Regions from separate parts of the Streptomyces changchenzhani genome, predicted to be linked through region 1. Evidence: riboswitches for the same ligand, from Rfam matches in the RefSeq annotation. Region 1 holds a riboswitch; the other holds the start of a gene.
The links. Region 1 has a riboswitch for glycine ahead of gcvT (glycine cleavage system aminomethyltransferase GcvT). Riboswitches for the same ligand answer to the same signal wherever they lie in the genome.
Positions count from the first base shown of each region.

Region 2: another riboswitch for glycine. It lies ahead of gcvP (aminomethyl-transferring glycine dehydrogenase); the one in region 1 lies ahead of gcvT (glycine cleavage system aminomethyltransferase GcvT).

Region 1 is NZ_JBDHNH010000002.1:195,593-198,994, reverse strand. Features, by position in the region: gene glyA (serine hydroxymethyltransferase) at 1-322, opposite strand, end outside; gene gcvH (glycine cleavage system protein GcvH) at 401-778, opposite strand; gene gcvT (glycine cleavage system aminomethyltransferase GcvT) at 859-1,983, opposite strand; glycine riboswitch at 2,020-2,133, opposite strand; glycine riboswitch at 2,134-2,242, opposite strand; gene ABCR94_RS09120 (AAA family ATPase) at 2,411-3,091, shown strand; gene ABCR94_RS09115 (hypothetical protein) at 3,198-3,402, opposite strand, start outside.
Region 2 is NZ_JBDHNH010000013.1:11,017-14,418, forward strand. Features, by position in the region: gene ABCR94_RS32635 (DNA polymerase IV) at 1-635, shown strand, start outside; gene ABCR94_RS32640 (PRC-barrel domain-containing protein) at 563-928, opposite strand; glycine riboswitch at 1,043-1,146, shown strand; gene gcvP (aminomethyl-transferring glycine dehydrogenase) at 1,357-3,402, shown strand, end outside.

The DNA of each region.
Region 1 (3,402 bases):
CGACCATCGCGGCGGCGTTGGCCTGGGCGCCCGAGTGCGGCTGCACGTTCGCGTGCTCGGCGCCGAAGAGCGCCTTGACGCGGTCGATCGCGATCTGCTCGATCACGTCGACGTGCTCGCAGCCGCCGTAGTAGCGGCGGCCGGGGTAACCCTCGGCGTACTTGTTGGTGAGGACGGAGCCCTGGGCCTCCATGACGGCCACCGGAGCGAAGTTCTCCGAGGCGATCATTTCGAGGGTGGTCTGCTGGCGGAGCAGCTCGGCGTCGACGGCGGCGGCGACGTCCGGGTCGAGCTCATGCAGGGGAGTGTCGAGAACAGTCATCACGGTCCCGTTCGAGTCGTCGGGCTTCGGGCTTCGGGCTTGAGGCTTGGGGCTTGGGGCGGCCGACCGGCCACCCGGTTAGTTGCCGGAGAGAGCGGTGTACTCGTCGGCGGAGAGCAGGTCGTCCGGCTCCTGGGTGACGCGCACCTTGAACAGCCAGCCGCCCTCGAACGGGGCGGAGTTCACCAGCGAGGGGTCGTCGACGACGTCCTGGTTGAACTCGGTGACCTCACCGGTCACCGGCGCGTACAGGTCGCTGACCGACTTGGTCGACTCCAGCTCACCGCAGGTCTCGCCCGCGGTCACCGTGTCGCCTACCTCGGGGAGCTGGGCATAAACGACGTCGCCGAGCGCGTTGGCCGCGAACTCGGTGATGCCGATCGTCGCGACGCCGTCCTCGGCGGTCGCGAGCCACTCGTGCTCCTTGCTGTACCGCAGCTGCTGGGGGTTGCTCATGACCTGAATTCTCCTGTACGCGGGGGAGTGCTGAGGAACGGTGGTCTTGCGGAGTGAGACTCGCGTCTCGGACCGGCGGGCTACTTCTGGCGCTTGTAGAACGGCAGCGCGACGACCTCGTAGGGCTCGTGTGCCCCGCGGATGTCCACACCCACCCCGGGCGTGCCGGGCGCCGCATGCGCCGGGTCGACGTACGCGATGGCGATCGGCTTGCCCAGCGTCGGGGACGGGGCACCCGATGTGACCTCGCCGATGACCTTGCCGTCCGCGACCACCTGGTACCCGGCGCGCGGCACCCGGCGGCCCTCGGCGATCAGGCCGACCAGCTTGCGCGGCGGCGCGGTCTCGGCGCGCTCGGCGGCGGCCTCAAGGGCGGCGCGGCCGACGAAGTCGCCCTCCTTCTCGAACTTCACGACCCGGCCCAGGCCCGCGTCGAACGGCGTCAGCGCGGTGGTCAGCTCGTGCCCGTACAGCGGCATGCCCGCCTCCAGGCGCAGCGTGTCGCGGCAGGACAGGCCGCAGGGGACCAGACCGACGGGGGCGCCGGCCTCGGTCAGCGCCCGCCACAGCTTCTCGGCGTGCTGCGGATCGACGAACAGCTCGAAGCCGTCCTCGCCGGTGTAGCCGGTACGTGCGATGAGCGCCGGGACGCCCGCGACGGTGCCGGGCAGGCCCGCGTAGTACTTTAGCCCGTCCAGATCGGCGTCGGTCAGGGACTTCAGGATGCCGGGGGACTCGGGGCCCTGGACGGCGATCAGCGCGTACGCGTCACGATCGTCGCGTACGTCGGCCTCGAAGCCGGTGGCGCGAGCGGTCAGGGCGTCCAGGACCACCTGGGCGTTGCCGGCGTTGGCGACCACCAGATATTCGGGGGCCTCGGTGTCGGCAAGGCGGTAGACGATCAGATCGTCCAGGATCCCGCCGTCCTCCTGGCAGATCATGGTGTAGCGGGCGCGGCCGGGGCCGACCGTCCCGATGTTGCCGACGAGCGCGTGGTTCAGCAGGGCGGCGGCCTGCGGCCCGGTGACGGCGATCTCGCCCATGTGGGACAGGTCGAAGAGGCCGGCGTGCGTGCGTACGGCGAGATGCTCGTCGCGCTCACTGCCGTACCGCAGCGGCATGTCCCAGCCCGCGAAGTCGGTCATGGTCGCGCCCAGCGAGCGATGCAGTGCATCGAGGGCGGTGAGACGGGGGACATTGCTCATGTGTGGGGCTCCCAGGGCATGACAGGCGAGGACACATCCTCCCCATCTGTCATCGGAACCTGAGAGGTTCACCACGACCGCACGTAAGTGTGGTCGTGACTTGCACCTTGGGTGGAGCCGCCACAAAGGCGGCTCGCTTTTCAGATCTGCCTCGCCCGCGCGGTTCGGGGCCTGAGAGATTCAAGGGAGGAACTTGCTCCTTCGGCGTCCGAGCAGCACCAGACGAACTGGGTGCTCCGGACTCTCCCGCGCGGATTCAAGCGGCCGTTATGGAGTTGGCGGGCACATCATTGCACGCATCGCGGGGCGGCGGGTCGGGCGGGCCGAAGCGGACGTCAACCGGCCGCATCCGCAAATGGCTTGTGGCCCATTACCTATTCTTTACACTTCTTGGGCAAGGGTGGGGGACCCGACATGGGGGAGTGCGATGACGGTGCAGCAGCCCGGTGCGTATTACGCGACGAGCGCGGGGGTCGCGCGCGACGTGGTGCCCGCACAGCAGGGCGCACCGGCCACGGAGACGGCCTGTCGGCCCGTGGCCACCGTCTCTGATCTGCGCGACCGCGCCGGCCGCAGCCCGGGGAGCCTGGTCTTCGCGGCGGGGGACGTGGTGGTCGTCTCCGGACTGCCCGGCAGCGGCAAGAGCACGCTGATCCGGCGCGCGGCGGCTTCCCGCCGCATCGACTCGCAGGACGTGCGCGAGCGGTGGCAGCGCCGGATGCCGCGCTTCCTGCCGTACGCGCTCTACCGCCCCCTCGTCCGCGCCGCGCACTACGCCGGGCTGCGGCGCGCCCTGCGCTCCGGCGAGAGCGTCGTCGTGCACGACTGCGGCACGCTCGCCTGGGTGCGGGGCTGGCTGTCGCGCGACGCCCGGCGCAGGGGCGTGGCCCTGCATCTGCTGCTGCTCGACGTCACGCCCGAGGTGGCGCGGGCCGGGCAGCAGGAGCGCGGCCGGGGTGTTTCCGGGTACGCCTTCGCCCGCCACCGGCGGGCGGTGGGGCGGCTCGTGCGGGACGCGGAGAGCGGCACGCTGCCCGCCGGGTGCGCCTCGGCCGTACTGCTGGACCGGGCGGCGGCGACCGCGCTGCGGGCCATCGACTTCGAGTAGCGGCTTCGAGCTACGGCCGGGCTTCGGGTGCCCGACAGCGCGGCGGGACCCGGTCCGCATCGGGCACGCGGACCGGGTCCCGTCGACGCGCAGGCGTCCGTGGCCGCTAGAGCGGCAGCGGCACCGGCAGCGGGAGGGGCGGCACCGGCACCGGCAGGGCTGGCAGCGGCGGCAGCGGCACCGGCAGGGGCAGCTTGGTCAGCAGACCCAGGATCAGCGGGATCACCGTGGTGACCGTCCCGGTGACCGCGGCCAGGATCTTCGCCGGGTCGGCAGCCGTGACGGCCGCCACCAGCTCGGTCACCTTGGCC
Region 2 (3,402 bases), on a different contig from region 1:
GGCGGTACGACTTCTCGACGCTGACGCGCTCCGAGACCCTGCGCGGGCCCACGGACGATCCGGGCGTGGTGCGGGAGGCCGCGGGGCGGCTGCTGGAATCGGTGGACACCACGGGCGGGGTGCGACTGCTCGGCGTGGGGGTCACCGGGCTCGCGGACTACACCCAGGAGGACCTCTTCGCCCAGGCGGCGACAGAGAAGGCTGAGACCGAGAGGGCAGCGGCGGAGGAGGCGGCAGGCGAAGACGCGGGGGCCGAGGAAGGAAATGCGGGGGAAGGAGAGCCGTACGGGGGCGGAGCGGCGCTGGAGCGGGCGCCCGAGCCGCTGCCGGAGCGGCGGTGGCACGCGGGACACGACGTACGGCATGCCCAGCACGGAGCCGGCTGGGTGCAGGGCAGCGGCCTGGGGCGGGTCACGGTGCGCTTCGAGGAGCCGACATCGAGGCCCGGGTGGGTACGGACCTTCAAGGTGGACGATCCCGATCTGGAGCCTTCCGATCCGCTTCCGCTGGTACGGGCGGCGGACGAGTCGGCGGAGCCGGGGGAATCAGGGGGCCGGGAGGCTCAGGTGGTGTCCTCGCCCGCCAGCTTGCCGAAGTCCCGGTCGGATGCGGGCGGCGAGATCTCCAGCCCGTAGTGGTGATAGAGCTGCAGCTCCTGCTCCGGGGAGAGATGGCGGCCCACGCCGAAGTCCGGGGCGTCCTTGATGAGCGCCCGCTCGAAGGGGACGTGCAGTGACTGGTCCACGACCTCGCTCGGCTCCAGGGGCACGAAGGCGTCCCGGCTGAAGAGGCCGGTGCGTACGGCCGCCCATTCCGGGACTCCCGTGGCGTCGTCGAGGTACACCTCGTCCACCGTTCCGATCTTGGTGCCATTGCGGTCGTACGCCTTGCGGCCGATCAGGCTGCGCGGATCGATGTCGGTCTGCACGGTCCCTCCAACTGATCGCAACTGCTCCGTAAACACTACGAAAGTGCACATCGGGGACCCCGGCCACTCGAGGGATGGGTGACTGGGCTCGCTGGTAGGCTGGCAAACGGCTACTGACCCCGTGCGGGAGAGTCCTCCGGCGAACGTGAACGTGCCGGAGGCGCCGAAGGAGCAAATCCTCCCCGGAATCTCTCAGGCCCCCGTACCGCATGGACGAGGTCACTCTGGAAAGCAGGGTGGGAGTCGCACGGGCATGTCTCCGCAAGGAGCACTGCCCGGACGGAGCCTTCCCTCACCGACGGTGAAAGTCGGAGCGTGTTTTTCGCGCCCCGGTGAAGCTCTCAGGTTGAGATGACAGAGGGGGAGGCCGTCCGGGTACCCGCAGTGGTGCCCTCGCAGGTCGCGTCAGACCAGGAGGCCTTCCGCAGATGACCGCAAACCGCATTCCGCTCTCACAGCTTGAGCGTGGCATCCCCTTCGAGCAGCGCCACATCGGCCCCGATGCCGAAGCGCAGGCCAAAATGCTCGCCCAGGTCGGCTACGGCTCGCTCGACGAGCTGACCGCGGCCGCGGTGCCGGACGTCATCAAGAGCACCGAGGCGCTGGCCCTGCCGGACGCGCGCACCGAGGCCGAAGTACAGGCCGAGCTGCGCACGCTCGCGGACAGCAACCAGGTGCTCGCCCCGATGATCGGGCTCGGCTACTACGGCACCTTCACGCCGCCGGTGATCCTGCGCAACGTGATGGAGAGCCCCTCCTGGTACACGGCGTACACGCCCTACCAGCCGGAAATCTCGCAGGGCCGGCTGGAGGCGCTCCTCAACTTCCAGACGATGGTGGCCGACCTGACCGGGCTGCCCACCTCCGGCGCCTCGCTGCTCGACGAGGGCACCGCCGCCGCCGAGGCCATGGCACTCTCCCGCCGGGTCGGCAAGGTCAAGAAGGGCGTCTTCCTGATCGACTCCGACGCCTTCCCGCAGACCGTCGCGGTGATCCAGACCCGCGCCGAGCCGACCGGTGTCGAGGTCGTCGTCGCCGATCTGAGCGACGGGATCCCGGCCGAGGTCGCCGAGCGCGGCGTCTTCGGTGTGCTGCTGCAGTACCCGGGAGCCTCCGGCGTCGTACGGGACATCAAGCCCGTCGTCGCGCAGGCGCACGAGCTCGGTGCGATCGTCACCGTCGCCGCCGACCTGCTGGCGCTGACGCTGCTCACCTCGCCCGGCGAGCTGGGTGCGGACATCGCGGTGGGCACCACCCAGCGCTTCGGTGTGCCGATGGGCTTCGGCGGCCCGCACGCCGGCTTCATGGCCGTGCGCGAGAAGTTCGCCCGCAGCCTGCCCGGCCGGCTCGTCGGTGTGTCCGTCGACGCCGACGGCAACAAGGCCTACCGGCTGGCGCTGCAGACGCGTGAGCAGCACATCCGCCGGGAGAAGGCCACCAGCAACATCTGTACCGCGCAGGTGCTCCTCGCGGTGATGGCCGGTATGTACGCCGTCTACCACGGCCCGGACGGGCTGCGCGGCATCGCCGGCCGCACCCACCGGTACGCCGTACTGCTCGCCGAGGGCCTGCGGGCGGGCGGCGTGGAGATCGTGCACGGCTCGTACTTCGACACTCTCACCGCGCGCGTCCCCGGCAGGGCCGCCGAGGTACTCGCCGCGGCGCGTGAGGGCGGGGTCAACCTGCGCCTGGTCGACGCCGACACCCTCTCGATCGCCTGCGACGAGACGACGGCCCGCGCCGAGATCACCGCGGTCTGGTCGGCCTTCGGTGTCGACGGCGACCTGGAGGCGCTGGACGTGTCGACGGCCGAGACGCTGCCCGCCGGCCTGCTGCGCACCGACGACTACCTGGCCCACCCGGTGTTCCACCAGCACCGCTCCGAGACCGCGATGCTGCGCTACCTGCGCAAACTCGCCGACCGCGACTACGCGCTCGACCGCGGCATGATCCCGCTCGGCTCCTGCACCATGAAGCTGAACGCGACCACCGAGATGGAGCCGGTCACCTGGCCCGAGTTCGGGCAGATCCACCCCTTCGCGCCGGTCGAGCAGGCACAGGGCTACCTGACGCTCATCCGTGAGCTGGAGGAGCGCCTCGCTGAGGTCACCGGGTACGACGCGGTGTCCATCCAGCCCAACGCCGGATCGCAGGGTGAGCTCGCCGGCCTGCTGGCCGTACGGGCCTACCACCGGGCCAATGGCGACGCTCAGCGCACCGTGTGCCTGATCCCGTCGTCCGCGCACGGCACCAACGCGGCGAGCGCGGTGATGGCCGGGATGAAGGTCGTGGTCGTCAAGACGCGCGAGGACGGCGACGTCGACGTCGACGACCTGCACGCGAAGATCGAGCAGCACGGCGCCGAGCTCGCGGTGCTCATGGTCACCTACCCGTCCACGCACGGTGTGTTCGAGGAGCACATCAGCGACGTCTGTGCGGCCGTGCACGACGCGGGCGGCCAGGTGTACGTGGAC